One region of the Comamonas nitrativorans genome, then DNA from elsewhere that is predicted to be linked to it. Evidence: predicted binding sites of a transcription regulator. Region 1 holds the regulator's gene; each other region holds the start of a gene.
What was found. The regulator LexA, encoded in region 1, represses DNA repair genes until DNA is damaged. The targets are predictions, from matches to a motif close to ACTGTATNNNNATACAGT.
Positions count from the first base shown of each region.

Region 1 (9,827 bases):
GAAACGGAAAATTCAAACATAAGAAAACCAAACAAAGCGACGCGGCCCCAGATTGGGCCGGATTACCTAGGCATCCCTAGGGATGCTCTGCACGAATCGCGCAGCCAAGTGGGTGCTGCGGATCGGGATGGGCTGCAAGGCACAAACCGCAGCAATAGCTGTGCTATTGCGAGGATTTGCAACGCCGCAGACGGTCCGAGGCCGCAGATACCCACGGCGCGATGATTCGTGCAGAGCATCCCTAGGTGATAATCAAAGGCTGATTTTCACCCACCCTGCGCGGAGAGAAACAAGTTGCTGACCATCATCCAAGCCGCCGGCTGGCCCATCTGGCCGCTGATTGCATGTTCCATCCTGGCCCTGACGCTCATCGTTGAGCGCTTTATTTCGCTCAAGACCAGCAAGGTTGCTCCCGACAATCTGGTGCAGGAAGCCATCTCCGTCTCCCGCCAGGGCGTGCCCAGCGCACAGGTGATCGAGCAACTGGCACAAAACAGCGCCCTGGGCGCCGTGCTGGCCAGCGGCCTGCAGGCCCTCGGCCAGACCCGCGACGAGGAACAGCTGCGGGCCCAGATGGAAGCCGCCGGCCGCGCCGCCGCGCACAAGCTGGAGCACTACCTGGGCGCCCTGGCCACCATCGCCTCGGCTGCGCCGCTGCTGGGCCTGCTGGGCACCGTCATCGGCATGATCGAGATTTTCGGTTCCCAGGCCGGCGGCGGCGCCGTGGGCAGCGGCAATCCGGCGCAACTGGCGCACGGCATCTCGATCGCGCTGTACAACACCGCCTTTGGTCTGATCGTCGCCATTCCGGCACTGATCTTCTGGCGCTACTTCCGCGCCCGGGTCGACGGCTATTTGCTGCAACTGGAGCTGGCCAGCGAGCAATTCCTGCACCACCTGCTGCAACTGCGCCGCTGATCCACCGCCTGCCGGAGAGCGCCCCATGGCCATGAACTTTCGCAAGCGCCGCACCGAGGAGCCGGAGATCAACCTGATCCCCTTCATCGACGTGCTGCTGGTGATCCTCATCTTCCTGATGCTGACCACCACCTACAGCAAATTCACCGAGCTGGAGCTGACCCTGCCCAGCGCCGATACCGAACAACTGCGCGACCGCCCCAAGGAGGTCATCGTCAGCATCGCCGCCGATGGCCGCTACGCCATCGGCAAGGCCGAACTGCAGGACCGCAGCGTCGATGGCATCGCCGCCGCCCTTACCAGCCACGCCCCGGCCGGCAAGGACAGCATCGTCATCATCAGCGCCGACGCCAATGCGCCGCACCAGTCCGTGGTGTCGGCCATGGAAGCCGCCCGCCGCGCCGGACTGTCGCAGATCACCTTCGCCACCCAGACCAGCGCTGCCGGCCAATAAACGGCAAGTGGCCCCTGTCGGCCCCGCCCCGATGACCCTCCCGCCCCCTCCGCCTTCCGCCCCGCCCCGTGGCATCCGCGCCCTGTGGCTGCGCCGGGGACCGGGGGCATGGCTGCTGTGGCCACTGTCGCAGGTCTACCGCGGCCTGCAGGGCTGGAACGCCCGGCGCCAGCGCCGCCGTCAGCAAAGCGCCGGAGTGCCGGTGATCGTCGTCGGCAACGTCATTGCGGGCGGTGCAGGCAAAACCCCGGTGACGCAAGCCGTCGTCGCCCACCTGCAGCGCCAGGGCTGGCAACCGGGCATCGTCTCGCGTGGCTATGGCCGCACCAGCCGCGATTGCCGCGAGGCGCTGCCGGACAGCCCCGCACACGCCGTCGGCGATGAACCGGCCCTGCTGGCCCGCACCACCGGGGCACCGGTCTTTGTTGCTGCCCGGCGTATCGACGCCGTTCGCGCCCTGCGTGCCCGCTACCCGCAAGTGAACGTCATCGTCAGCGACGACGGCCTGCAACACCTGGCCCTGGCCCGGGACATCGAACTGTGCGTCTTCAACGACGAGGGCATCGGCAACGGCTGGCTGCTGCCTGCCGGCCCGCTGCGCGAACCCTGGCCGCGCCCCGTCACCGCCACGCTCTACACCGGAACGCCGCCGCAGCCCCCGGGCAACACCCCGGCCTTTGCGTTGCAGCGCCAGCTGGCCAGCACCGCCCACAACGGCCTGGGCGAAAGCGCGGAACTGGCCCGCTTTGCCAGCCAGCAGGTCGAAGCCATCGCCGCCGTGGCCCGGCCCACAGCGTTTTTTGCCATGCTGGCCGCGCAAGGCATTACGCCAGCGGCCACCCAGGCCTTGCCCGATCACGATGATTTCAGGCACTTCACGCGCAAGCTGGGCCACGAAACCCCCTTGATTTGCACCGAAAAAGACGCTGCCAAACTCTGGCGCACCCACCCCCGGGCCTGGGCCGTGCCGCTGCAATTGCAGTTGCCTACGGCATTCTGGGACTTGCTCGATGCCCGGCTGGCTGCCGCCCAGCCGCAGCAGGCCGCTCCAGGCCACTAACATTGCCCCTTTCTTCGGATTCAGAATTTTTTTGCAGGAACTGCCATGGACGCCAAACTTCTCGAACTGCTCGTCTGCCCCGTCACCAAAGGGCCGCTCTCCTACGACCGCGACCGCCAGGAGCTGCTCTCGCGCAGCGCCCGCCTGGCCTACCCGGTGCGCGACGGCATCCCCATCCTGCTGGAAAACGAAGCCCGCGCCCTGACCGACGAGGAGCTGGAAGCGCCCGCAGCATGAGCTTTCACGTCCTGATCCCCGCACGGCTGGCCTCCTCGCGCCTGCCAGACAAACCCCTTGCCGACATTGGCGGCGCCCCCATGGTGGTGCGCGTGGCCCAGCAGGCGCTGCGCAGCCGGGCCGCCCAGGTGGTGGTTGCGGCCGACAGCGCGGCCATCGTGCAGGCCTGCGCGGCCCACGGCATCCGCGCCATCCTCACCGACCCCGACCACCCCAGCGGCAGCGACCGCCTGGCCCAGGCCTGCGCCCTGCTCGGCCTGGACGGCGACGCCATGGTGGTGAACGTGCAAGGCGACGAACCACTGATCGACCCGCAGCTCATCGACGCCGTGGCGCAGGCCCTGGCCGACTGCCCCCAGGCCAGCATGGGCACCGCCGCCCACCCCCTGGCCGATCTGCAGGAATACCGGAACCCCAACGTGGTGAAGGTGGTGTGCAACGCCCAGGGTCTGGCCCACTACTTCAGCCGCGCCCCCATCCCCTGGCACCGCGACCGGGCCGGGGAGCAGTGGTGGGACAGTGCCAGCGCCTTTGCCCCGCTGCGCCACATCGGCATCTACGCCTACCGGGCCGGTTTCCTGCGCCAGTTCCCCACCCTGGCCCCCGCGCCGACCGAGCAGGCCGAGGCTCTGGAACAATTGCGGGCGCTGTGGCATGGTCACGCCATTGCCGTCCACACCACGCCGCACGTCCCCGGGCCTGGCGTCGATACGCCGGAAGACCTGGCCCGGGTGCGGGCCGTGTGGGCACGGCAAAACTCATAAAAACATAGCTTCTTGCGCTTGTAAAACAACGATATTGGATATGAAAGCATCCAATATCCAGCGACAGAAAGCGCAAGAAGCTATTCTTTTATTCAAACTGCGCCTGCATCGCCCCCCATATCCGCCGCAATTGACGATTGCCGGGGTCATGACACTGCGCACGTTTTGTAAGCGATCGCCAGGTTTGAGCGTGCTATCCTTTGCCCCGCCTACGCATGCCCAGCCGCCCGCAGCGGGCATGTTCATAAAAAATTTCAACACTTCACGAGGAAATCCATGAGACTCATCCTGTTGGGCGCCCCCGGCGCTGGCAAGGGCACACAAGCTGCTTTCATCTGCGAAAAATTCGGTATCCCGCAAATCTCCACCGGCGACATGCTGCGTGCCGCCGTCAAGGCCGGTACCCCCCTGGGCCTGCAGGCCAAAGCGGTGATGGATGCCGGCCAGCTGGTCAGCGACGACCTCATCATCAATCTGGTCAAGGACCGCATCGCCCAGCCCGACTGCGCCAAGGGCTTTTTGTTCGACGGCTTCCCCCGCACCATTCCCCAGGCCGAAGCGATGAAGGCCGCTGGCGTCAAGCTGGACTACGTGCTGGAAATCGACGTACCGTTCGACGCCATCATCGAACGCATGAGCGGCCGCCGCAGCCACCCCGCCTCGGGCCGCACCTACCACGTCAAATTCAATCCGCCCAAGGTGGAAGGCCAGGACGACGTAACCGGCGAACCCCTGGTGCAGCGCGACGACGACAAGGAAGAAACCGTCAAGAAACGCCTGCAGGTCTACAGCGACCAGACCCGCCCGCTGGTCGATTACTACTCCAACTGGGCCAAGGCCGAACCCCAGGCCGCGCCGCAATACCGCGCCATCAGCGGCACCGGCAGCGTCGAGGAAATCACCGCCCGCGCATTTGCCGCCCTGGACGCCTGAGATCGCCCCATCCCATCGGCGTCCCGATGCGCCCCCGGCCCCTGCCAGACCGCAGGGGCTTTTTTAGAACGTGTTTACGATCTCTGCGCGAAGGGGTGCGGGAAGCGGATCGGGATGCGCTGCTAGGCGCAAACCGCAGCCATAGCGGTGCTATGGCGAGGATTTGCAACGCCGCAGAGCGCCCGAGGCCGCGACTGCACGGCCGCGCAGAGATCATAAACACGTTCTTACGTCAGGCACCGCAGCATCAGGCTGATGCGGGCCTTGAGCGGCGGCAGGGTGGTGATTTCGGTGGCGTCTTCATCCGGGGCCGGCACCACCTGGCCTTCGGCGCAGCGCGTGCAGCGCAGGATGGGCACCCCCGCTGCCCGGGCACGCTCCAGGGCCGGCAGCCAGGCGGCATGGATGGTGCCGTTACCGGTGCCCGCCACCACCAGCCCTTGCACCCCGGCGGCCACCAAGGCATCGATCCCCTGCGCCCGTGCCCCGGCATGGCTGGTCACCACTTCGACCCACGGCCACGGCAAGGCGGGCAGGGCAGGCGGTGTTGGCACCGCCCTGGCTACAGGCGCAGCCTGCGCCCAGCGCAGACGTCCTTCCTCCACCCAGGCCAGGGGGGCGGCGGGGGCAGAAGTAAAGGCATTCACCCGGTAGGCATGGGCCTTGCGCACGGCCCAGGCGCCGTGGACTTCGCCAGCGGCAACGACCAGCACGGATTGCCCGGCCCTGGCCTGCGCAGCCGCCCCGGCATCGGCTGCGCAGGCCAGGGCATCGCGCAGGTTGGCCGGGCCGTCGGCCGACAAGGCGCTGGCCGGGCGCATGGCGCAGGTCAGCACCACCGGCTTGCCCGCTGGCAGCACGCAGTGCAGGAACCAGGCCGTTTCTTCCAGCGTATCGGTGCCGTGGGTGATGACCAGGGCCGCCACCTGCGGGTCGGACAGCCGGGCAAGGCAGGCCTGCGCCAGCGCCAGCCAGTCGCCATCGGTAATGTCCTTGCTGTCGATCTGGCGCAGCTGCTGCGCATGCACGGCCCAGCCCGTGGGGACGGGAATGCCCCCCAGCAGGTCGTGCGCCGCGATCTGGCCGGCCTGGTAGCCCACGCCCCCCAGGCTCCCCGTCCCGGCGATGGTGCCCCCCATGCCGATCAGCGCGATGGTGTTGGTCTGGATGTCGGTGTTGGCGTTTTGCATCGTTGCCCCCTTGCGTTGGAAAAATAACTGGTCAAGAATACAGGTACTGTATAAAACAACAGGAATACTGTTCATGGCCCTGCCCAAACTCACCGCCCGCCAGCAAGAAATCCTGACGCTGATCCAGACCACCATGGCCAGCACCGGCGCACCGCCCACCCGGGCAGAAATTGCCCGTGCCCTGGGCTTCAAATCGGTCAACGCGGCGGAAGAACACCTGAAGGCGCTGGCCCGCAAGGGCGTGATCGAGCTGGTCAGCGGCACCTCGCGCGGCATCCGGCTGCGCCTGCAGGCGGCGCAAGAGCAAGTCACCCAGCTGGCCAACACCCTGGTGCTGCCTCTGATTGGCCGCGTGGCGGCTGGCTCGCCGATTCTCGCCCAGGAGCATGTCGATACCACCCACTGCGTCCCCGAAAGCCTGTTCGAGCGCCGCCCCGACTACCTGCTGCGCGTGCGCGGCATGTCGATGCGCGACCTGGGCATCCTGGACGGCGATCTGCTGGCCGTGCAAGCCAGCCAGCAGGCCCGCAGCGGCCAGATCGTGGTAGCCCGGCTGGACGATGAAGTCACCGTCAAACGCCTGGAACTGACCGCTACCGGCGCCCGGCTGCACCCGGCCAACCCCGATTACCCGGTGATCGAGGTACACGACGCCGAAAGCTTTGCCATCGAGGGCCTGGCCGTCGGCCTGATCCGCGCCCAGCTTTAACCCCCCACGCCGCCGTTTGCCACCCCGGCTCCGTGCTGCTCCTGCGGCAGGGGGACGGGTTTGCGCCGAAAACATTGATTTCCGCCATCGCCCCCTGAGACCACCATGCCGACCTACCGCTTTACGCAATTACCGACAGCCCCCCGCCGCGCCGCCAACCAGGCGCAGTTTGCCTGCGTGCGCCTGCACCGCTGCGCCAGCGACCCGGACAACCCGGAGCGCCTGAGCCTGAGCGGCAAACTTTCGGAGGTGTGCCTAGCGCTGGAGCAACTGGCGGCCCGCCAGAACCAGATTCGGCGGGCATAGCCAGGCCCCCATGCCAAGACCTGGAGCGTGTTTACGCTCTTACTTCTTCAGCCCCTGCAGCTTGGCAAAGGCCGAGGCCATGGCTCCTTGCGGGGCGGCGGGTTCGCTGCGCCGGGCGGCAGCGCCCCGGCCCGGGGCCTGGAAGCGGTTGTCACGCGGGCCATCGCGGCGGGCGGGGGCGGCGTCCAGCTTCATGGTCAGGCTGATGCGCTTGCGCGGCGCATCCACTTCCAGCACCTTCACCTTGACGATCTGGCCGGTCTTGACGACTTCGCGGGCATCCTCGACGAATTTGTGGCTCATCTGGCTGACGTGTACCAACCCGTCCTGGTGAACACCCAGATCGACGAACGCGCCAAACTGCGCGACGTTGCTCACGGTGCCCTCCAGCACCATGCCTTCGCGCAGGTCGGCAATGTCCTCCACCCCCTCGTTGAAGCGGGCCACGACGAAATCCGGGCGCGGGTCGCGGCCCGGTTTTTCCAGTTCGCCCAGAATGTCGCGCACCGTAATGGCACCGAAGCGCTCATCGGCAAACTGCGCGGGCTGGAGTTTTTTCAGCACTTCGCTGCGGCCCATCAGCGCTTCGATCGGCGTGCCGGTGGTCTGCAGGATGCGCTCGACCACCGGGTAGGTTTCCGGGTGGACGCCGGTCATGTCCAGCGGGTTGTCGCCGCCGCGAATGCGCAAAAAGCCTGCGGCCTGCTCGAAGGTTTTGGGGCCAAGTCCGGCCACTTCCAGCAACTGCTTGCGGCTTTGGAAGCGCCCGTGGGCATCGCGCCAGCGCACCACGGATTTGGCCACGGTGCCGGACAGGCCGGACACCCGCGCCAGCAGCGGGGCAGAGGCGGTATTCAAATCCACGCCGACGGCGTTCACACAGTCCTCGACCACACTGCCCAGCTGGCGGGCCAGATCGCTTTGGTTCACATCGTGCTGGTATTGGCCGACGCCAATGCTTTTCGGGTCGATCTTGACCAGCTCGGCCAACGGATCCTGCAGGCGCCGGGCGATGCTGACGGCACCGCGCAGGCTCACGTCCACGTCGGGCAGTTCCTGGCTGGCAAATTCGCTGGCGGAGTAGACGGAGGCACCAGCCTCGCTGACCACTATCTTTTGCAGAGCTGGCAGCGCTTGTCCTGTCTGCGTTTGTGCGGCTTTTTGCCACAATTTAATGACATCGGCAGCGAGTTTGTCCGTCTCCCGGCTGGCGGTGCCGTTGCCAATGGCAATCAGTTGCACGCCATGGCGCTGCACCAGCGCTGCCAGGGTATGCACGCTGCCGTCCCAATCGCGGCGCGGCTCGTGAGGATAGACGGTGGCGGTTTCCAGCAGCTTGCCGGTGCTGTCCACCACGGCCACTTTCACGCCGGTACGGATGCCGGGGTCCAGCCCCATGACGGCCCGGGGCCCCGCCGGGGCCGCCAGCAGCAGGTCGCGCAGGTTGTCGCCAAACACCTTGATGGCCACGGCCTCGGCGGCTTCGCGCAGGCGGGTGAACAGGTCGCGCTCGACCGACAGGCTCAGCTTCACGCGCCACGTCCAGGTGACGCATTTGCGCAGCAGGTCGTCGCTCTTGCGGCCCTGGTGGCTCCAGCCCAGGTGCAGGGCAATGCGCCCTTCGGCCAGGCTCATCTGGCCCGGGGCGGCTTCTTCGGGCTGCACCAGCTTGGCATCCAGAATCTCCAGGCTGCGGCCCCGGAACACGGCCAGCGCCCGGTGCGAGGGGATGCGGCCGATCGGCTCCTCGTAATCGAAATAGTCGCGGAACTTGGCGACTTCGGCGTCCTGCTCGTTCTTGCCGTCCACCAGACGCGAACGCAGCAGCCCATCCTCCCACAGCCATTGGCGCAGGGTCTGCACCAGGGCGGCATCCTCGGCCCAGCGTTCGGACAAGATGTCGCGCACACCATCCAGCACTGCCTGGGTGGTGGAGAAGTCCGGGCCGGGCTTGCCGTCGTCCAGCACCGTTGGCGGCTGGCAAAACGCCTGGGCCTGCGCATGGGGGTCGAGGGTGGGATCGGCCAGCAGTCGGTCGGCCAGCGGCTCCAGGCCGAACTCTTTGGCAATCTGCCCTTTGGTGCGGCGCTTTTGCTTGAAGGGCAGGTAGATGTCCTCCAGCTCCTGCTTGGTCGCCACCTGGGCAATGGCCAGGCGCAGGGCGTCGGTGAGCTTGCCCTGCTCGTCGATGGCCTTCAGCACCGTGGTGCGCCGCTCGTCCAGCTCGCGCAGGTAGGCCAGGCGCACTTCCAGCTCGCGCAACTGGGCATCGTCCAGGCCGCCCGTGGCTTCCTTGCGGTAACGGGCAATAAAGGGCACGGTCGCACCACCGTCCAGCAATTCCACCGCCGCCGTGACCTGCGGCACCCCTACTTTCAACTCTGCGGCAATTTGCCCAATGATTTTTTGCATGTGCTGTCTGGCGCCCGGAACCGGTGGAAACCGCTTCCCGGGCACGATCGAAATCAGAAAGAGGGCGAGTTTGCCACACGCAAAATAAGGGTATGAAGGCTTACACTAGCGCGTCTTACAAATGGTTAAGGCTTGCAACAAAAACGGGGAAGTCGCCCGGACAAGCGGCAATAGCCTAGGCTCATTGCCGTTTCATCGGTCATCGCAGGAATGCAAAATACCTGCACCGATCCATCCCGACCACGACCCCGGCAAGTCAAGAAAAAAGAGGACTGCGTGCAACTACGAAACAACATCCTGTGGATAGGTTGCCTGACTGCGGCGGCACAAGCCTGCGCCCTGACGTTGGGCGCACCCCACGGCCCGGTTGTTCTTGGCGCCCCTTTGGATATCCGCATCACCGTCACGCCGGACCCGGATCAGACCCTGGCCAGCAGCTGCATCGAAGCCCATGCGCTGTTTGGCGAGACCCCGGCGAAGATTCGCACCGATTTGCAACCGCCCCACACGGTGCGCCTGCACTCCCTGCAGGCGATCAATGAGCCATTGGCCACGCTGCACCTCTCTGCCGGCTGTACCGGCAAGGTTTCGCGCAGCTACACGCTGTTTGCCGACCCGCCCGGGCTAGCGCCGCCAGCGCCCGCCCTGCCGGCCTCGGCCAGTGCGCCACGGCCCGGCGCATCGGCAACAGCAGGCACCGCCTCGGCCACACCGCCCGCCCCGCGCCGCAGCCCGCCCAAAACGACCACCGCGAAACGCCCCGCAGCACCGAAAAAGCCCGCCCCGCCACCCCCTGCTCCGCCCGCCACCGTGCCCACCCCCAGCACCGCCGCAGAAGCCAGCG
Region 1 is NZ_JBHSEW010000008.1:38,964-48,790, reverse strand. Features, by position in the region: gene xseA (exodeoxyribonuclease VII large subunit) at 1-20, opposite strand, end outside; gene ACFO3A_RS10030 (MotA/TolQ/ExbB proton channel family protein) at 295-918, shown strand; gene ACFO3A_RS10025 (ExbD/TolR family protein) at 950-1,372, shown strand; gene lpxK (tetraacyldisaccharide 4'-kinase) at 1,404-2,432, shown strand; gene ACFO3A_RS10015 (Trm112 family protein) at 2,478-2,669, shown strand; gene kdsB (3-deoxy-manno-octulosonate cytidylyltransferase) at 2,666-3,433, shown strand; gene ACFO3A_RS10005 (hypothetical protein) at 3,474-3,713, shown strand; gene adk (adenylate kinase) at 3,710-4,366, shown strand; gene ACFO3A_RS09995 (asparaginase) at 4,594-5,556, opposite strand; gene lexA (transcriptional repressor LexA) at 5,630-6,265, shown strand; gene ACFO3A_RS09985 (hypothetical protein) at 6,371-6,571, shown strand; gene ACFO3A_RS09980 (Tex family protein) at 6,611-8,983, opposite strand; gene ACFO3A_RS09975 (hypothetical protein) at 9,260-9,827, shown strand, end outside.

Region 2 (9,827 bases), on a different contig from region 1:
CCCAGTAGACGATGCCCAGACTCGCCAGCAGTGCCACCAGCAAGGGGGCGAACAAAATGAATCTCAGGCTACGCAGCATCGGCAGGGGCAGGCTTGGGGGAAACAGAACGGCACAGCAGACCTCCATGCGGCGCATGGAGCCGTCCGGCCATCCTAGTGACCCGCAAAATCCACCAGGGTAAACAGGGGCAGCTTGCCCACGGTTTGCAGCAGGTGCGAACCGCCCAGTTCGGGCAGATCGACGATGGCGGCGCCTTCCATGACGGTGGCGCCGAGTTTTTCCAGCAGCTTTTTGCCCGCCATCATGGTGCCGCCGGTGGCGATCAGGTCGTCGATCAGCAGCACCTTGTCGCCCGGCTGCACGGCATCGGTGTGCAGCTCGACGGTGGCGCTGCCGTATTCCAGCTCGTAGGTTTCCTCTACCGTGGTGAAGGGCAGCTTGCCTTTCTTGCGGATGGGCACGAAACCGACGCCCAGCTCGTAGGCAATGACCGAGCCGATGATGAAGCCCCGCGCATCCAGCCCGGCCACCACGTCCGGGCGCAAATCCCTGTCCATGTAGCGGTGGACGAAGGCATCAATCAGCACGCGAAAGACCTTGGGGTCCTGCAGCAGCGGGGTGATGTCCCGAAACTGCACGCCGGGCGCAGGCCAGTTGGGAACGGTGCGGATATGGTCGCGCAGGTAATCGTGAACGCTGGAGGAATACATGGGGCAGCCCGTGAGTGAACAAAAGCAAAAAGGCGCCTGCGAGTGTAGCGCCGCGCCCACCGCCTAAAATTGCCGGTTATGACTGATGGCATCCCCCACGCTCCTGAACTGAACGGCGCCCAGGCCCTGGCAACGGCCCGGGCAACCCTGCAAATTGAAATTGCCTCGCTGCAGGCCCTCGACCAGCGACTGGGCGGCAGCTTCGTTGCGGTGGTGCAGGCCATCCTGGCTCTGCGCGGCCGGGTGATCGTCATGGGCATGGGCAAAAGCGGCCATGTCGGGCGCAAGATTGCGGCCACCCTGGCTTCCACCGGCACGCCGGCGTTTTTTGTGCATCCCGCCGAGGCCAGCCATGGCGACCTGGGCATGGTGCGCGGCGGCGATCTGGTGCTGGCCCTGTCCAACAGCGGGGAAAGCCATGAAATCACCGACCTGCTGCCTCCGCTCAAACGCCAGGGCGTACACGTTGCCGCCATGACCGGCAACCGCGCCTCGACCCTGGCGCAGCACGCCGACTGGGTGCTGGACACCAGCGTGGAACGCGAAGCCTGCCCGCTCAACCTCGCCCCCACGGCCAGCACCACGGTGCAGCTGGCGCTGGGCGACGCCCTGGCCACGGCCTTGCTCGATGCCCGGGGCTTCCAGGCCGAGGACTTCGCCCGTTCCCACCCCGGCGGCTCGCTGGGACGGCGGCTGCTGACCCATGTGCGCGACGTCATGCGCAGCGGCGCCGAGCTGCCCCGGGTGCAGGCGCAGGACGATTTTTTCACCCTGATGCGCGAAATGAGCGCGAAAAACCTGGGCGCAGCCATCGTCGTCGATGCCGACGACCGGGTGCTGGGCATTTTTACCGACGGCGACCTGCGCCGCCGCCTGGAGCAGGGCGCCGATGTGCGCCACGCCAAAGCGCAGGACCTGATGCACCCCAACCCGCGCACCATCGCCCCCCACGTGCTGGCCACCCAGGCGGCGCAAATGATGGAGCAGCACGGCATTACCAGCGTGGTGGTGGTCGACCCCGCAGGAACGTTGGCCGGACTGGTGCATATCCGCGACCTGATGCTGGCCAAAGTGATCTGAGAGGAAATACGCCATGTCCCCCACCATGACCGCCCCCGCGCTCGATTTTCCGCCCGCTCTGCTGCTCAAGGCACAGGCGGTGCGCGTGGTGTTCTTCGACGTCGATGGCGTGCTGACCGACGGCGGGCTGTATTTCAGCGAGGCGGGCGAGACGCTCAAGCGCTTTCACACCCTGGACGGCCACGGCATCAAGCTGCTGCAACAGGCGGGCATCACCCCCGCCGTGGTGACCGGGCGGGACAGCGCCCCGCTGCGCCTGCGCCTGCGCCAGCTGGGGGTGCAGCACGCCATCTTCGGCACCGAGGACAAGCTGCCCGCCGCCCAGCAGATTCTGGACACTCTGGGCCTGCAATGGTCGCAGGCCGCAGCCATGGGCGACGACTGGCCCGACCTGCCCCTGCTGCGCCGCTGCGCCCTGGCCTGCGCCCCGGCCAATGCCCATCCGGAAAATCTGGCCCAGGCCGATTGGGTCAGCAGCCTGGCCGGCGGCCAGGGCGCAGTGCGCCAGCTGTGCGACCTGCTGCTGGTGGCCAGCGGCCAGTACCGCCGCCTGCTGGAGCAGTACCTGCCATGAAGACCACGCTGACCGACCGGGTGAACCTGTACCTGCCGGTGCTGCTGATGGGGCTGCTGGCCCTGGGCAGCTGGTGGCTGGTGCGCTCGGCCCCCAGGCCGCAACCGGTGCAGCAGACGGTGCTGGCCGATGACCAGCTCGATTACACGGTGGAAGACTTCTCCACCCAGCAGTTTGCCGCCGACGGCAGCCTGACCAGCCAGCTATGGGGCCAGCGGGCGCGGCACTACCTGAAGGCGGACATTCTGGAAATCGACCAGGTGCGCACGCGCAGCCTGGGGGCGCAGGCGGTGGTGACCACCAGCTCCGCCCAGCGCGGCATCAGCAACGGCGATGGCACGGAAGTGCAATTGTGGGGCGATGCCCGGGTCGAACGCAGCTACCCCGACGGCAAGCCGGCCCTGCTGCTGCAAGGCCAGTTCCTGCACGCCTGGCCGCAGCAGGAGCGGGTGCGCTCCCACCTGCCGGTGGTGCTGACCCGGGGCAGCAACCGGTTTACGGGGAACAGTCTGGAATATGACAACGTCAGCCAGGTGGCCCTGCTGAAAGGCCAGGTGCGCGGCGTCGTGCAGCCCAAAAAACGCTAGAACCTGTTTACAGCGTGCGCTGCTGCTGGCGCGGGCCCGTGCTGTAGGGGCTGCGAAAACCGTTGCGCGGGCTATTGGCCGGGCGCGGGGGGCGCGGCTGCATGGGGCGGGCGATGTTCACCACCAGGCTGCGCCCGCCCAGCTCCTTCCCGTGCAGGGCCGCAATGGCCGCCTGGGCCTGCGCGGCGTCGCCCATTTCCACGAAACCGAACCCCTTGGAGCGCCCGGTATCGCGCTCCAGCATGACCTTGGCGCTGGTGACGCTGCCGAAGGGGCTGAAAACCTGTTGCAGATCGTTGTCACGCAGGGCATAGGGAAGATTGCCCACGTACAGCTTGTTGTCCATGAACCGCTCCTGAAAAACTGCCTGCCGCAGAAGAGAGGAGGCGGCTGACTGGGCGGCCATCAAAGCATAAATTGCCCAGGCGGCAAAGCCGGATTTGCCCGAAAATGTCGCATCCAGGCATAAAAAAAGAGCCTGTTCGGCTCTTTTTTTGATTTAAAGCAAGCGCTTAGTAGCTGCTGCGACGGTTGTAACCACCGCCATTGCCGCCACCGAAGCCGCCGCCGGAACGGGGGGGACGGGCTTCCATCGGGCGGGCGATATTCACCACCAGATCACGGCCACCGAAGTTCTGGCCGTGGGTGCCGGCGATAGCGGCTTCGGCTTCAGCATCGCTGCCCATTTCCACAAAGCCGAAGCCCTTGGAGCGGCCGGTGTCGCGTTCCATCATGACTTTGGCGCTTTGCACCGAGCCGAAAGCGCCGAAGGTCTGTTCCAGATCTTGGTCGCGGAAAGAGTAAGGCAGGTTGCCTACGTAAAGTTTGTTGCCCATGACGGGACTCCTGAAAGAAAAAAAGAAACGCGATGGAGTCCTGGCCAGAATCACACAGACACGGTAGAGACGCAAACGCACTCGCTCTTGTGCCACTGCACGCTGAGAGCGCGGCCATTATCAGGGATGTCCACAACGCTTTTACAGGTTTTTTTAACAATTCATGTTCCATACAACACCTGTTTAAAACTGTGTGCCGCAGGGGTGATCTGGCGCAAGCACAATGCGCCCCGCTATGGAAGCCTTACTGATTTCAACTTTTGTCGTGGCGCTGGCCGAGATGGGCGACAAGACCCAGTTGCTGGCCCTGGTGCTGGCCGCGCGGTTTCAAAAACCGTGGCCGATCGTGGCGGGGATTTTCATTGCCACCGTGGCCAACCACGCCCTGGCCGGCGCCGTGGGCGTGTGGGTGACGCAGTGGCTGGGGCCGGACATGCTGCGCTGGGTGCTGGGCCTGTCGTTCATCGCCATGGCGCTGTGGATGCTGGTGCCCGACAAGCTCGACGACGAAGGCGTGCAGGAACACCCAGGCTGGGGCGTGCTGCTAACGACGACGGTGGCCTTCTTCCTGGCCGAGATGGGCGACAAGACCCAGATCGCCACGGTGATGCTGGCGGCGCAGTACCAGGCCTTCGTCTGGGTGGTGCTGGGCACCACGCTGGGGATGCTGCTGGCCAATGCGCCGGTGGTGTGGCTGGGCAACAAACTGGTGCGCCGGGTACCGATCCGGCTGGTGCATGGCGTTTCGGCGGCCATCTTTGCGGCGCTGGGGGTGCTGGCCCTGCTGTCGCCGACGCTTGGAGTATGATGGGCGCTTGCCGTTTTCGCGCCGATTTGCACCAGCTTGCGGGCGCTTTATAAATCCAGCTAAAGACCCGTCCGACGCAACATTCCCTCGTTCGCCCCGGCCTCGTTTTTAGCGATGCCGGGTTTTTTTATGTCCTTCATCGCCACACCTCAAACCATGCATTTCCCCGAGGCGCTGCCGCTGCAAAGCGGCGCCAGCATCCGGGATTACCGACTGGTCTACGAGACCTACGGCCAGCTCAACGCGGACAAATCCAACGCCGTGCTGGTCTGCCACGCCCTGAACGCCTCGCACCACGTTGCCGGGGTGTACCAGGACGAGGAGAAAAGCGAGGGCTGGTGGGACAACATGATCGGCCCGGGCAAGAGCGTGGATACGAACAAGTTCTTCGTCATCGGCGTGAACAACCTGGGGTCGTGCTTCGGCTCGACCGGGCCGAAGGATGTGAACCCGGACACCGGCACGGTGTATGGCGCGGATTTCCCGGTGGTGACGGTGGAGGACTGGGTGAACGCCCAGGCGCGGCTGCTCGACCGCCTGGGCATCACGCAACTGGCCGCCGTGCTGGGCGGCAGCCTGGGCGGGATGCAGGCACAGTCGTGGACGCTGCAATACCCCGAACGCATGCGCCACGCCGTGGTGGTGGCCAGTGCGCCCAACCTGACGGCGGAGAACATCGCCTTCAACGAAGTGGCCCGCCGCGCCATCGTGACCGACCCGGATTTTCACGGCGGCCACTTCTACCGGCACGGCGTGGTGCCGGCGCGGGGGCTGCGCATCGCCCGCATGATCGGCCACATCACCTACCTGAGCAACGATGTGATGAACCAGAAGTTCGGACGTCAGCTGCGCGAGGGGCTGGAGCTGAAATACAGCACGCAGGACATCGAGTTCCAGATCGAAAGCTACCTGCGCTACCAGGGCGACAAGTTCAGCACGTATTTCGACGCCAACACCTATCTGCTCATTACCCGGGCGCTGGATTACTTCGACCCGGCCCGCAGCTTCGGCGGGCAGCTGGCGCAGGCGTATGCACGGGCGCAGGCCAAGTTTCTGCTCATCAGTTTTTCGACCGACTGGCGGTTTGCGCCGGAGCGTTCGCGCGAAATCGTCAAGGCCCTGCTCGACAACGGACGGCAGGTCAGCTACGCCGAGATCGACGCGCCGCACGGCCACGATGCCTTTTTGCTGGACGACCCGCGCTACATGGGCGTGATGCGCTCGTATTTCGACAACATTGCCGCCGAACTGGCCAAGGAGGGCGTATGAGCGATACCGCAACCATGCAGGCCATTGCGGCCCTGATTCCCGCCGGGGCGCGGGTGCTTGACCTGGGCTGCGGCGAAGGGGCGCTGCTCGATTTTCTGCAACGCGAGCGCGGCTGCACCGGCTACGGCGTGGAGCTGAACGACGCCAACGTGCTGGCCTGCGTGCGCCGGGGCGTGAACGTGCTGCAACTCAACCTGGAAGACGGCCTGGCCATGTTCGAGGACAACAGCTTCGACGTGGTGTTGCAGATCGACACCCTGCAGCACCTGCGCAACGCCGAAACCATGTTGCAGGAAACCGCCCGCATCGGGCGCAGCGGCATCGTCGCCTTCCCCAATTTTGCGCACTGGCCCAACCGCCTGTCCGTGCTGCGCGGACGCATGCCGGTGACGCGCCACCTGCCCTACCAGTGGTACGACACACCCAACATCCGCGTCGGCACGTACAAGGATTTCGAGGTGCTGGCCACGAAAAACCGCCTGCGCATCCTGGACGCCTTCGGCCTGGACAACGGCCAGATCGTGCGCCGCCTGCCCAACCTGTGCGCCAGCCGGGCGGTGTTCCACTTTGAACATGCCTGAATAAAAATAGCTTTTTCCGCTGATGAATAAACGATTTCAAGGATAAAACACCTTGAAATCCAATGAATATCAGCGGTAACAGCTATGAATAAAGGCATTTCAGGCCCGCCACCGTTCGGCACCTGATCCGGCATCTGGTTTGGCACCGATTTACGCAGGCCGCCCCGCATCGGCCCCATACATCTCCAGGGCAATGCGCACCACGGTGGCCACTTCCTCGCCCACGGCGGCGGTAAATTCGGCCTCGGCCTGGGCGGTGGCGCGGGCAAAGCTTTGATACCACTGCAAACCGCTGGCGGTGTAGCACACGCGCTTGGCGCGGCGGTCCAGCGGGTCGGGGCGGCGTTCCACCAAGCCCCAGGCCTCGCACTGGTCGATCAGGTCGGCCATCGCCTGCTTGCTCATCCCGGCGCGGTCGGCCAGGTCGGTCAGGCGGTCGCCCTGGGGGCTCAAATGCCGCGTCATGTGGATGTGCGCGGCGCTGACCTTGTCGCGCTCGGCCAGATTGGACAAGGCCAGCGGCGCCGCCGCATCCTGCACCATCAACTGGCGCACCTGGGTATCGAACTGGCGTAGCGCGTGGCCAAGCAATTGGCCCAGATGGGTCTGGCGCCAGGCATCATCGTTGGACATGGTCAGTTTTCCTAAAAATCAAACAAACTGACGAAATTATAGCGATTCCGTGTTTTACATTACTGGTCATTCATCCAGTAATTGATTTTTTCTTCCCAGGAGTTTCCCCATGAACGCCACCGCCCGCACCCCCGCCACCGCTGCTGCCGCCGACCCCGGCGAAAAAGCCAAAGCCCTGGCCGCCGCCCTGGCGCAGATCGAAAAGCAGTTCGGCAAGGGCACCATCATGAAACTGGGCGAGGGTGAAGCGGTGGAGGACATCCAGGTCGTCTCCACCGGCTCGCTGGGGCTGGATGTGGCCCTGGGCGTCGGCGGCCTGCCGCGCGGCCGGGTGATCGAAATCTACGGCCCGGAATCGTCCGGCAAAACCACGCTGACCTTGCAGGTGATTGCCGAGATGCAAAAAATCGGCGGCACCTGCGCCTTCATCGACGCCGAACATGCGCTGGACACCGGCTACGCGCAAAAACTGGGCGTGAACCTGGGCGACATCCTCATCAGCCAGCCCGACACCGGCGAACAGGCGCTGGAAATCGTCGATAGCCTGGTGCGCTCCGGCGCGGTCGACCTGATCGTCATCGACTCCGTGGCCGCCCTGGTGCCCAAGGCCGAAATCGAAGGCGAAATGGGCGACGCCCTGCCCGGCCTGCAGGCGCGGCTGATGAGCCAGGCGCTGCGCAAGCTGACCGCCACCATCAAGAAGACCAACTGCACCGTCATCTTCATCAACCAGATCCGCATGAAGATCGGCGTCATGTTCGGCAGCCCCGAAACCACCACCGGCGGCAACGCGCTGAAGTTCTACGCCTCGGTGCGCCTGGACATCCGCCGCACCGGCAGCATCAAGAAGGGCGACAACGTCATCGGCAACGAAACCAAGGTCAAGGTGGTGAAGAACAAGGTCTCGCCCCCGTTCAAGACCGCCGCGTTCGACATCCTGTTCGGCGAAGGCATCTCCCGCATGGGCGAGATCATCGACATGGGGGTGGAGGCCAAGGTGCTGGACAAATCCGGCGCCTGGTATGCCTACAACGGCGAAAAAATCGGCCAGGGCCGCGACAACACCCGCGAATTCCTGAAAGAAAACCCCGCGCTGGCCGCCGAAATCGAAAACAAGGTGCGCGAACACCTGGGCATCGCCCGCACCGCCGCGCCTGTGCAGCCCGCCGCCGATAGCGCCGACAAACCCGCCAAGCCGGCCAAGGCGAAAAAAGGCGAGGTCGATGAGGATGGCGTAATCCTGTAATGGCTGCCGCGCCCCTGAGCCTGACCGCCCGGGCGCTGCGCCTGCTCGCGCAACGCGAGCATTCGCGCCTGGAGCTGGAGCGCAAGCTGCAACGCTTCGTGCAGCCCCAGACGCGGGAGGCGCAGGAAGCAGATGAGGCCGACGGCCCAGCCCATACCGCCCTCGACAATGCACCGCCAGAAGACCTGGCCGCCGTACTGGACAAGCTCGAAGCCAAAGGCTTCATCCAGCCCGAGCGCGTGGCCCAGTCCGTGCTGTACCGCCGCGCCCCGAAACTGGGCAGCCAGCGCGTGTTGCAGGAGCTGCGGCAGAAAGGGCTGGACGAAGCCATCGTGCGCCAGGCCGCCGAAACCCTGCGCGACAGCGAACACCAACGCGCCTGGGCGGTATGGCAGCGCAAGTTCGGCCAGCCTGCTGCCACACCCCAGGAACGCGCCCGGCAAATGCGCTTTCTGGCCAGCCGGGGCTTTGCCATGGACGTGATCGGCAAGGTGGTGCGCGGCATGGCGCCGCTGGCAGAAGAATGAAAAAAAGGAGCTTGTTGCGCTCAAAGAAAAAGGATTTCAGAGGCTTTTACCTTTGAAATCCTTTTTTCATCAGCGCAAAGCGCTATTTTTTATCAGTTCTACGGTCTGGCCCCCTTGGGCCACAACGCCCACAGGCGCAAATCCTGCTTGGTGCGCCCGGCAACCTCCCCTGCCTCCTCGCCCCAGCCCATGAAATAGTCGGCCCGCACCGCGCCGACGATGGCGCTGCCCGTGTCCTGGGCCAGCACCAGCCGGCTCAAGGCCTGGGTCGGGCCGCTGCTGAACAGCCACACCGGCGTGCCGTAGGGAATGCTGGCGCGATCGACGGCGATGGAACGCTCCGGCGTCAGCGGCACGCCCTGGGCGCCCTTGGGACCGAAGTGGCTGCTGACTTCATCCAGCGTTTCCTCCTTGAAGAAGACGTAGCGCGGATTGCTCCAGAGCATTTCCTGCACGCGCTGCGGGTTGGCCTGCGTCCAGGCGCTGATGCCCGGCCAGGTAGCGTCGCGCACCAGATTGCGATCCAGCAGCCATTTGCCGACGCTGCGGTAGGGATGGTCATTGGTGGCGGCAAAGGCGGCGCGAATCTGGTGCTGGTACCCGTCCGGTTCCGTGATGAGCAGGCGGCCCGACCCCTGGATGTGCAGGATCAGCACCTTGACCGGGTCGTCCAGCCAGGCAATCTCGCGCCCGGCCAGGGCGCTTTGCACCTGGGGCAAGGTATCGATCTGCTGGCGCGTGAACCAGGGCTTGCGGCTGCCCAGACTGGCCGGCGGGGCGTACAGCGGGTAGCGGAACTGCGCATCGGGCTGGCGCCGGGCAGTGAAGAACGGTTCGTAATACGCCGTCAGCATTCCGCTGCTCTGGCCACTGCGGTCTTCCACCCGGTAGGGCTGCATGTGGGTTTGCAACCAGTGCCAGATCTGCGGCGGGCTGGCCAGGCTCAGGCGCCGGATGTCCGGGCACAGCGCGGCC
Region 2 is NZ_JBHSEW010000003.1:127,135-136,961, reverse strand. Features, by position in the region: gene ACFO3A_RS04990 (putative bifunctional diguanylate cyclase/phosphodiesterase) at 1-136, opposite strand, end outside; gene ACFO3A_RS04985 (adenine phosphoribosyltransferase) at 154-711, opposite strand; gene ACFO3A_RS04980 (KpsF/GutQ family sugar-phosphate isomerase) at 790-1,791, shown strand; gene ACFO3A_RS04975 (KdsC family phosphatase) at 1,805-2,365, shown strand; gene lptC (LPS export ABC transporter periplasmic protein LptC) at 2,362-2,952, shown strand; gene ACFO3A_RS04965 (RNA recognition motif domain-containing protein) at 2,960-3,298, opposite strand; gene ACFO3A_RS04960 (RNA recognition motif domain-containing protein) at 3,465-3,788, opposite strand; gene ACFO3A_RS04955 (TMEM165/GDT1 family protein) at 4,024-4,596, shown strand; gene metX (homoserine O-succinyltransferase MetX) at 4,726-5,865, shown strand; gene metW (methionine biosynthesis protein MetW) at 5,862-6,446, shown strand; gene ACFO3A_RS04940 (MarR family winged helix-turn-helix transcriptional regulator) at 6,597-7,079, opposite strand; gene recA (recombinase RecA) at 7,189-8,325, shown strand; gene ACFO3A_RS04930 (regulatory protein RecX) at 8,325-8,852, shown strand; gene mltA (murein transglycosylase A) at 8,951-9,827, opposite strand, start outside.
Region 2: recA (recombinase RecA) is a predicted target of LexA. The motif match lies at 7,141-7,158, and genes of this name have one in related genera.

Region 3 (9,827 bases), on a different contig from region 1:
GCAGCTGCTCAACATCTCCACCTGGGGGGCGCTGTGGATCGTCACCCGCGACGGCCAGCGCAAGACCCTGGCCGACTTCAAGGGCGAGGAAATCGCCGTGCCTTACCGGGGCGACATGCCGGACATCATGCTGCAACTGCTCACGGCCAAGCAGGGCATCAACGCCCAGCGCGACATGCAGCTGCGCTACGTGCCTTCGCCCATGGAGGCCATGCAGCTGCTGATCACCCGGCGCGTGCGCCATGCCTTGCTGGTGGAGCCGGGCGTCTCGATGGCGCTGCACAAAACCCACTCTTTCCCGGTGAGCGTGGTGGCGCCGGAATTGCACCGGGGGGCCGATCTGCAACAGGAATGGGGGCGGTTGTTCCAGCGTCCGCCGCGCATTCCGCAGGCCGGGATTGCGGCGGTGGGCGCGGTGCGCCAGCACCCCGAGGTGCTGGCCGCCGTGCAGCAGGCGTATGCCACCTCGGTCGTCTGGTGTCGGGCCAACCCGCTGGAATGCGGCAAGCTGGTGGCGCAGTACGTCGATCTGCTGACCCCCGAGGCCGTGGCCGATGCCTTGCCGCATAGCCAGTTGGAGGCAGTGCCGGTGGCTGCGGCGCGGGCGGATATCGACTTCTTCTACCAACAACTGTTTGCGCAAAATCCCAGCCTGCTGGGCGGCAAGCTGCCGGATGCCGGACTGTTCGGGGGCGTTTAGTGGCTTTGTTGTGGCGCTTGCTGCGCGGTATGCCCGCGTATCTGTGGAGTGGCTGGGGCGCAGGCGCCAGCCTTTTGCTTTTTATTGCCCTGTGGGAACTGGGCGCGGCGTATTACGGCGAACTCATCCTGCCGGACCCGCGCACCACCTTCGCCACCCTGGGGCAGTTGCTGCAATCGGGTGCGGCGTGGCCGCAGTTGTGGATTACCGCCCGCCGCGCCCTGACCGGGCTGCTGCTGGCCGTGGCCGTGGGGAGCAGCCTGGGGATGCTGGCCGGCCTGTCGATGACCGCCGCCATGATGGCCCGCCCCTGGGTCACGCTGCTGCTGGGAATGCCGCCCATTGCCTGGCTGGTGCTGGCCATGCTGTGGTTCGGCGCGGGCGACGGCACGCCGGTGTTCACCGTGTTCGTCGCCTGTTTGCCGGTGGTTTTCATCGGCGCCCTGCAAGGCACGCGGACCCTCGACCTGCATTTGAAGGACATGGCCCGCGCCTACCAGTTGCCCTGGCGGATGCGCCTGCTGGATGTCTACCTGCCCCATGTGGCGGCCTATTTGTTCCCGGCGTGGATCACGGCCCTGGGTTCGTCGTGGAAGGTGGCGGTCATGGCCGAACTGCTGGCCACCAGCGACGGCGTGGGCGCGGAGCTGGCCGTTTCGCGCTCGCACCTGGACATGGGCGCCTCGCTGGCCTGGATTTGTGCCGTGGTCGGTATTTTGTTGATTCTGGAGTACGGCGTGCTGGAACCCATCAAGCGCGAGCTGGAACGCTGGCGGGAGGCCGGGGCATGACGGGGAACACGCCTGCGCAATTGCGCGTCCGCGCCCTGCGCCATGCCTATGGCCCGACGGTGATTCTGGAAAACGTCGCACTGCGCGTACCGGCAGGCCGCACCGTGGCGCTGGTCGGCCCGTCCGGCTGCGGCAAGACCACGCTGCTGCACCTGTGCGCCGGGCTGCTGGAGGTGCAGGAGGGGCGCATCACCCAGCCCTTTGCGCCCACGGCGGTCATGTTCCAGCAGCCGCGCCTGCTGCCCTGGATGGCAGTGCTGGACAACATCGCCCTGGCCCTGAAAGCCCGGGGCATGGACAAGCGCCAGCGCCACGCCCAGGCGCGGCAGATGGCCCTGGCGCTGGGCCTGCCCGAACTGTCGCTGGCGCAATACCCGGCCGAGCTTTCAGGCGGAATGCAAAGCCGCGTGGCCCTGGCCCGCGCCCTGGTGCTGGCGCCCAAGCTGCTGCTGATGGACGAGCCGTTTTCCGCCCTGGACGTCGGCCTGCGCTACCAGCTGCACCAGTTGCTGCTGGAGCAGCAGGCGGCCAGCGGCATGGCCGTGCTGCTGATCACCCACGACTTGATGGAGGCCGTGCGCCTGGCCGACGACGTGCTGGTCATGGCCCCCAACCCGGGGCGCATCGTGGCGCACTACCAGCCTGCGGGCGCAGCGCTGGCACGCGGCGATGACCTGGTGTACCGCTGCGCTGCCGAGTTGCAGCAGCACCCGCTGGTGCGTGCGGCGTTTGAATTGCCGGGGACGGGGCAGGCGGCGGATTGTCCTCTGGGGCAGTGGCAGGATGTGGGGAATGGGAGGGATTCATAAAATTGATAGCTCTTTCCGATGATGTTTATTGGTTTATAGATATAAAGATATCTATAAATAAGTGTTTGTCAGCGGTAGAAGCTATTGTTTTATTTTTACGTGCTGCTGGCCGGGTCTCGCCCCGGCGGGCGACATCCTTTCTTGCACGCGCAAGAAAGGACGCAAAGAAAGCGCGTGGCGCGGCCTGTGCCGTGGAACTCGCTTCGCGCCCTGCGGGCGCTGCGCTCAGACAGCCACGGCAAATATGAATCGGTAAGGATATGCCTGTTCACAGGCTGCGCTTCTTCTTGGTGTTCTTGGTGTTTTTGAAATGATGAATCCTCAGTCTTCTCCCCTGGATCGCCAGCATCCTGTGTGGATATGTGCCATGCGCCCGTTTTTTCTGCTGGCGCTGGTCTGCGCCATCCCCTTGCTGCTGTGGTGGGGCGGGGTGCTGGCCTGGGGGTGGCCCGCGCCTGCCGTGGCGGGCGGGGCCATCGTCTGGCACGCGCATGAGCTGGTGCTGGGCTTTGCCGTCGCGGGTGTGGCCGGTTTTGCGCTCACGGCCCTGCCGGAATTCACGGGCGTGGCCTGCGGCACCTGCCGCCAGTTGCGCGTGCTGGTGGGGCTGTGGCTGCTGGTGCGGTTGGGGTTCTGGGTTTCCGGCTGGCTGGGTCTGCCGGCTTTGGCGCTGGCGGGGGCCAGCCAATTGGCGCTGCTGCTGGGCGTGGCCTGGGTGCTGCTGCCCGCGTTGAAGACCGCCACCGGGCGGCGGCACTGGGCGTTTGCCTGGCTGGTGCTGGCCCTGGCCGTGACCAGCGCCGGGTTCTACAGCGATGTCCTGCGCGGCTTGCCGGGCCTGCGCTGGCTGGATGCCACGGTGGGCGTGCTGATGCTGCTCATCGTCGTGGCGGCCAGCCGCATTTCGATGCGCATCGTGAATAACGCCATCGAGGAAATCACCCCCGGTGCCGACCCCTATCTGGCCCGGCCCCCCCGGCGCACCCTGGCGGCGCTGTGCATCGGTTTTTATACCGTGGCGGAATTTGTCGCGCCCTGGCAGCCGGTGACGGGCTGGCTGGGGCTGGCCGCAGCGGCGGCCATGCTCAACCTGCTCAACGACTGGCATGTGGGCCGCCCGCTGTGGAAAAAGCGCTTTCCGGCGCTGCTCTACGCCATGTACTGGTGCATGGCGCTGGGCTACGGTGCGCTGGGGGCGGCGCAACTGGGCTGGCTCGATGGCGGCAGCAGTGCCGGGCGGCATTTTCTGACCATGGGGGCCATTGGCCTGGGGATGTTCATCGTGCTGTCGATTGCAGGCCGCGCCCATGTCGGGCGGCCCTCCGACCCCGGCCCCTGGCTGGGCCTGGGCGGTGCCGTGCTGCTCGCCGCCACCGTATGGCGGGCCGCTGCCGCCGTGCTGGGCAGCAACGGCCTGGGGCTGGCCGTGGCGGCGGCGCTGTGGTGCATCGCCTTTGCCCTGCTGGCCTGGCGCGTGGCCCCGGGGCTATGGCTGGCGCGTACCGATGGCAAGCAAGGCTGCGCCGATTGAGGCCAGCTAGAAGCTAGAAGCAGGCCCAGACCTGATCGGCCATCGTCAGCATGAAATCCGGCTCCAGGTACAGGCCAAACACGGCCAGCAGCACCAGCGCAACTGCCAGCCATGCCAGCGCCCGCTGCCAAACCGGACGCTGGCGGGGCGGGGAGGAGGGGGGTGGAACCTGTTCGGGGGCCATGGTGTTCATGCCGTTGTCAGCGGCGGGCGTGTGACGGCGGTTTCGCGCACCGGCAGATTGATCAGGGCGGCGGCCACTCCCAGTGCAATCACCAGGTACCAGACCATGTCGTAATTGCCCTGGGTGTCGTACAGGTAGCCGCCCAGCCAGATGCCCATAAAACTGCCCACCTGGTGGCTGAAGAAGGTGATGCCGCCCAGCATGGACAAGTGCTGTACGCCAAAAATCTGCGCCAGGATGCCGTTGGTCAGCGGCACGGTCGAGAGCCATAAGAACCCCATGATGGCCGCATAGGCATACACCGACCAGGGCGCCAGCGGGGCCAGCAGGAACAGCACGGTGGCGACGGCACGCAGCCCGTAAATGCCCGACAGCAGATACTGCTTGGGCATCTGCTGCCCCAGGTTGCCGGCGATATAGGTACCGAAAATGTTGAACAGCCCGATCAGCGCCAGGCTGTAGCTGGCAACCTGCGGGGCCATGCCGAAGTCCTTGAGGTAGCTGGGCATGTGGACGCCGATGAACATCACCTGAAAACCGCAGACAAAGTAGCCCAGCGTCAGCAGCACGAAGCTGGAGTGGCCGCAGGCTTCCTTCAGCGCCTCTGCCACTGTCTGGGTGCGGGGCGCTGGCGATTGGCCCTTGCCAAAGCCCGGCTCCCGCAGGCCAAAGGCCAGAACGCCGATCAGCAAGGCCACCAAAGCCAGCACCAGCAAGGCATTGCTCCAGCCCAGGTGGGTGATCAGCCCGCCTTCCACCGGCACCATGAAGAACTGCCCGAACGAACCGGCCGCCGCCGTGATGCCCATGGCCCAGCTGCGCCGGGATGCCGGGATTTGCCGCCCCAGCACGCCATACACCACGGCGTAGGTGGTGCCGGACTGGGCTGCACCGATGATCAGGCCCGTACTCAGGATGAACAGCCCGGTATTCGGTGCCAGCGCCATGCCGGCCAAACCCAGGGCGTAGAGGGCCGAGCCTGCCAGCAAAATCCTGAATGCGCCCCAGCGGTCGGCCAGGATGCCGACAAAAATACCCAACACTCCCCACGCCATGTTCTGCACTGCAATGGCCAGCGAGAAGGACTCGCGACTCCAGCCCATGTCCTGGGTAATCGGCTGCAACCACAGGCCGAAGCCGTGGCGGATGCCCATCGACAGCGTGACCACCATGCCCGCACACAGCAGCACTTGCAGAATGGGGAGCTGTTGTCGCGTGGCGGGAGAAATTTCTATATTGCTTTTTTGCATAAGGCTGCCAATGTAGCCAAAACCGTTGGCCCTTGCGTCCGCTGGGGCAGCGGTTTTGGGGAGGCGGGCCATCGCTGGGTGTTATTGACTGTGTATTTATACAGTTGTTCGCGGCGGAATTACAATCCGCGCCCATATGGCTGATACCCCTCCTTCTTCTGCTGCCGCTTCCGCATATTCCGAGCGTTCCATCCGCGTACTCAAGGGTCTGGAGCCTGTCAAGCAGCGCCCCGGCATGTATACCCGCACCGACAACCCGCTGCACATCGTGCAGGAGGTGATCGACAACGCCGCCGACGAAGCCCTGGCCGGATTCGGCAAGAAAATCCGCGTCACCCTGCATCTGGACGGCTCCATCAGCGTGGAGGACGACGGGCGCGGCATTCCCTTCGGCCTGCACCCGGAAGAAAACGCCCCGGTGGTCGAGCTGGTCTTTACCCGTCTGCACGCGGGCGGCAAGTTCGACAAGGGCAGCGGTGGCGCGTACAGCTTCTCCGGCGGGCTGCACGGCGTGGGCGTGAGCGTGACCAACGCCCTTTCCACCCGCCTGGAAGTGACCGTTCACCGCGAGGGCGAAGCGGCCAGCCTGGCGTTTTCCGGCGGGGACGTGGTCGAGCCATTGCAGCGCCGCCCCCTGCAAAGCGGCGAACGTAAACAGGGCACCAGCGTGCGCGTCTGGCCCGATGCGCGGTACTTCGACAGCGCCCAACTGCCGCTGGGCGAACTGGTGCATCTGCTGCGCTCCAAGGCCGTGCTGATGCCGGGCGTGAGCGTCACCCTTGCCAACGAAAAAAACCGCGAAACGCAAAGCTGGCAATACAAGGGCGGTTTGAAAGACTACCTGGGCCAATCGCTGGCCGCCGACCCCCTGCTGCCCCTCCTGGAAGGTGAAGGCTTTGCCGATGCCCAGGACGACAGCTTCGCCCAGGGCGAAGGCGCGGCGTGGTGCCTGGGGTTTACCGAACAGGGGGCCGTGCTGCGCGAAAGCTATGTCAATCTCATCCCCACCGTGGCGGGTGGCACGCACGAAAGCGGCCTGCGCGATGGCTTGTTCCAGGCCGTGAAAAACTTCATCGAGCTGCACAGCCTGCTGCCTAAAGGCGTCAAGCTCATGCCCGACGACGTGTTTGCCCGCGCCAGCTTCGTACTCTCGGCCAAGGTGCTGGACCCGCAATTCCAGGGGCAGGTGAAGGAAAAACTGAACAGCCGCGATGCCGTGCGGCTGGTTTCCAGCTTCGTCAAACCGGCGCTGGAGCTGTGGCTGAACGCCCACATCGAACACGGCAAGAAGCTGGCCGAACTGGCCATCAAGGCCGCTCAGCAGCGCCAGAAGGCGGGCCAGAAAATCGAAAAGCGCAAAGGCAGCGGCGTGGCCGTCCTGCCGGGCAAGCTGACCGACTGCGAAAGCCGTGACATCCGCCTGAACGAAGTGTTTCTGGTCGAGGGCGACAGCGCCGGCGGCAGCGCCAAAATGGGCCGCGACAAGGAAACGCAGGCCATCCTGCCGCTGCGCGGCAAAGTGCTGAACACCTGGGAGGTGGAGCGCGACCTGCTGTTCAAGAACAACGAGGTGCATGACATCTCGGTCGCCATCGGCGTCGATCCGCACGGCCCCGGCGACACGCCCGACCTGTCCGGCCTGCGCTACGGCAAGATCTGCATCCTGAGCGATGCCGACGTGGACGGCGCCCACATCCAGGTACTGCTGCTGACCCTGTTCTTCCGCCACTTCCCCAAGCTGGTGGACGCCGGCCACATCTACGTCGCCCGCCCGCCGCTGTTTCGCGTGGACATCCCGGCCCGCGCCAAAAAGCCCGCTGCCAAGCTCTACGCGCTGGACGAGGGCGAGCTGCAAGCCATCCTCGACAAAGCCGCCAAAGACGGCATCTCGCGCGAAAAATGCCAGATCAGCCGCTTCAAGGGGCTGGGCGAAATGAACGCCGAACAGCTCTGGGACACCACCCTCAACCCCGACACGCGTCGCTTGCAGCAAGTGCAGCTGGGCACGCTGGACTTCGCTGCCACGGCGGGCCTGATGACCCAGCTCATGGGCAAAGGCGAAGCCGCCGCCCGCCGCGAGCTGATGGAACTGCACGGGGATGCGGTGGCGGTGGATGTGTGAGTTTTGAGTATTTCTGGTCTCTAAGAACGTGTTTACGATCTCCACGCGGGTGTGCAGTTGCGGCCTCGGGCGCTCTGCGTCGTTGCAAATCCTCGCCATAGCACCGCTATGGCTGCGGTTTGCGCCTAGCAGCCCATCCCGATCCGCATCCCGTACCTCTTCGCGCCGAGATCGTGAACACGTTCTAACGCTTATCCATTAAGCGCTGATAGCTCCTGTTTTTAAAAATGACCGATTCCCCACTACCTGATTTTTCTTCCCCGCCTGGCGACGCCGACACCCTCACCCTCGGCGGCTACGCCCAGCAGGCGTATCTGGAATATGCGCTTTCGGTCGTCAAAGGGCGTGCCCTGCCCGATGTGTGCGATGGCATGAAGCCTGTGCAGCGGCGCATTCTGTACGCCATGCAGGCGATGGGCCTGGGCTATGGCGGCGCGGGGGGCAATACGGCGGCCAAGCCGGTGAAAAGCGCCCGCGTGGTGGGCGACGTGCTGGGGCGGTTTCACCCGCATGGCGACCAGTCGGCGTATGACGCGCTGGTGCGGCTGGCGCAGGACTTCAACCAGCGCTATCCGCTGATCGACGGCCAGGGCAACTTCGGCAGCCGCGATGGCGATGGCGCTGCCGCGATGCGCTACACCGAGGCACGGCTGGCGAAGATTGCCAGCCTGCTGCTGGACGAAATCGACGAAGGCACGGTGGACTTTGTGCCCAACTACGATGGCTCGACGCAGGAGCCGCGCCAGTTGCCGGCGCGGCTGCCGTTTGCGCTGTTGAACGGCGCCAGCGGCATTGCCGTGGGGCTGGCGACGGAAATTCCCAGCCACAACCTGGGCGAAATCGCCAGCGCCTGCGTGGCGCTGGCCAAAGATCCGCAACTGGCCGACGCAGCGCTGTTCGCCCTGGTGCCCGGCCCGGATTACCCCGGCGGCGGCCAGATCATCAGCAGCGCCCAGGACATTCAGCAGGCCTACCGCACCGGGCGCGGCAGCCTGAAGGTGCGTGCCCGCTGGAAGATCGAAGAACTGGCCCGGGGCCAGTGGCAACTGGTGGTGACCGAGCTGCCGCCCGGCGTGTCCACGCAGAAGGTGCTGGAGGAGATCGAGGAACTCTCCAACCCCAAGGTGAAGGCGGGCAAGAAGGCTTTGAGCCAGGAGCAGCAGCAGCTCAAGGCCACGGTGCTGAACGTGCTGGACGGCGTGCGCGACGAATCCAGCAAGGATGCGCCGGTGCGCCTGGTGCTGGAACCCAAGAGCAGCAAAACCCCGCAGCAGGAGCTGATCAACGCCTTGCTGGCGCACACCAGCCTGGAAACCTCGGCCCCCATCAATCTGACGATGGTGGGTATGGACGGCAGGCCCGCGCAAAAGTCGTTGCGCCAGATGCTGGAGGAATGGCTGGCCTTTCGCCAGACCACCCTCACGCGGCGCAGCCAGCACCAGCTCGACCGGGTGCAGGCGCGGATTCACATCCTGGAAGGGCGGCAGGTGGTGCTGCTGCACATCGACGAGGTGATCGCCATCATCCGCGAGAGCGACGAGCCGAAAGCCGCGCTGATCGCCCGCTTCGACCTGAGCGACCGGCAGGCCGAGGACATCCTGGAAATCCGCCTGCGTCAACTGGCCCGGCTGGAGGCCATCAAGATCGACAAGGAACTGCAGGAACTGCGCGAGGACGAGGGCCGTCTGCTGGACATCCTGGCCAACCCGAAAAGCCTGCAACGCCTGCTGGTGCGGGAGATCGAGCGCGATGCCAAAACCTTTGCCGACCCGCGTCGCACGCTGATCGAGGAGGCGCAAAAGGTCAGCACCGAAATCAAGGTGGTGGACGAGCCGGTGACGGTCGTCATCTCCGAAAAAGGCTGGGTGCGTGCCCTGAAGGGCCACGACCACGCGCCGGAGAATTTCAGCTTCAAGGCGGGCGATGCGCTGTGGGGCCACTTTGCCTGCCGCAGCGTGGATGCGCTCATCGTCTTTGGGCACCAGGGCCGGGTCTACAGCGTGGCCGTGGCCACCCTGCCGGGCGGGCGCGGCGACGGGGTGCCGATCCATGGCCTGATCGATCTGGAAGCGGGTACCCACATCGTCAGCTATTTCGCCGGGGCGGCGGCCACGCGCCTGCTCATCAGCGGCAGCGGCGGCTACGGCTTTGTGGCCGAGGCGGGCAGCATGTTGGCCCGCAACAAGGCGGGCAAGGCCTTTGCCACCATTCAGGAGGGCGAAACCCTGTGCCTGCCCAGCGTCATCGACGGGCCGGGGGGCGCAGCGGCCACGCACATCGCCTGCCTGTCCAGCGATGCCCAGGTGCTGACCTACCCCCTGGCCGAACTCAAAACCATGACCGGTGGGCGCGGCCTGCAATTGATGAAGCTGGCCGACGGCGCCACCCTGGTGGGCGCCGCCGCCTACACGCGCAGCGTGCGCATCACCGGCCTGGGCCG
Region 3 is NZ_JBHSEW010000001.1:266,532-276,358, reverse strand. Features, by position in the region: gene ACFO3A_RS01350 (ABC transporter substrate-binding protein) at 1-700, shown strand, start outside; gene ACFO3A_RS01345 (ABC transporter permease) at 775-1,491, shown strand; gene ACFO3A_RS01340 (ABC transporter ATP-binding protein) at 1,488-2,300, shown strand; gene ACFO3A_RS01335 (NnrS family protein) at 2,611-3,831, shown strand; gene ACFO3A_RS01330 (hypothetical protein) at 3,845-4,024, opposite strand; gene ACFO3A_RS01325 (MFS transporter) at 4,021-5,265, opposite strand; gene ACFO3A_RS01320 (DNA topoisomerase IV subunit B) at 5,402-7,387, shown strand; gene parC (DNA topoisomerase IV subunit A) at 7,615-9,827, shown strand, end outside.
Region 3: ACFO3A_RS01320 (DNA topoisomerase IV subunit B) is a predicted target of LexA. The motif match lies at 5,353-5,370, and genes of this name have one in related genera.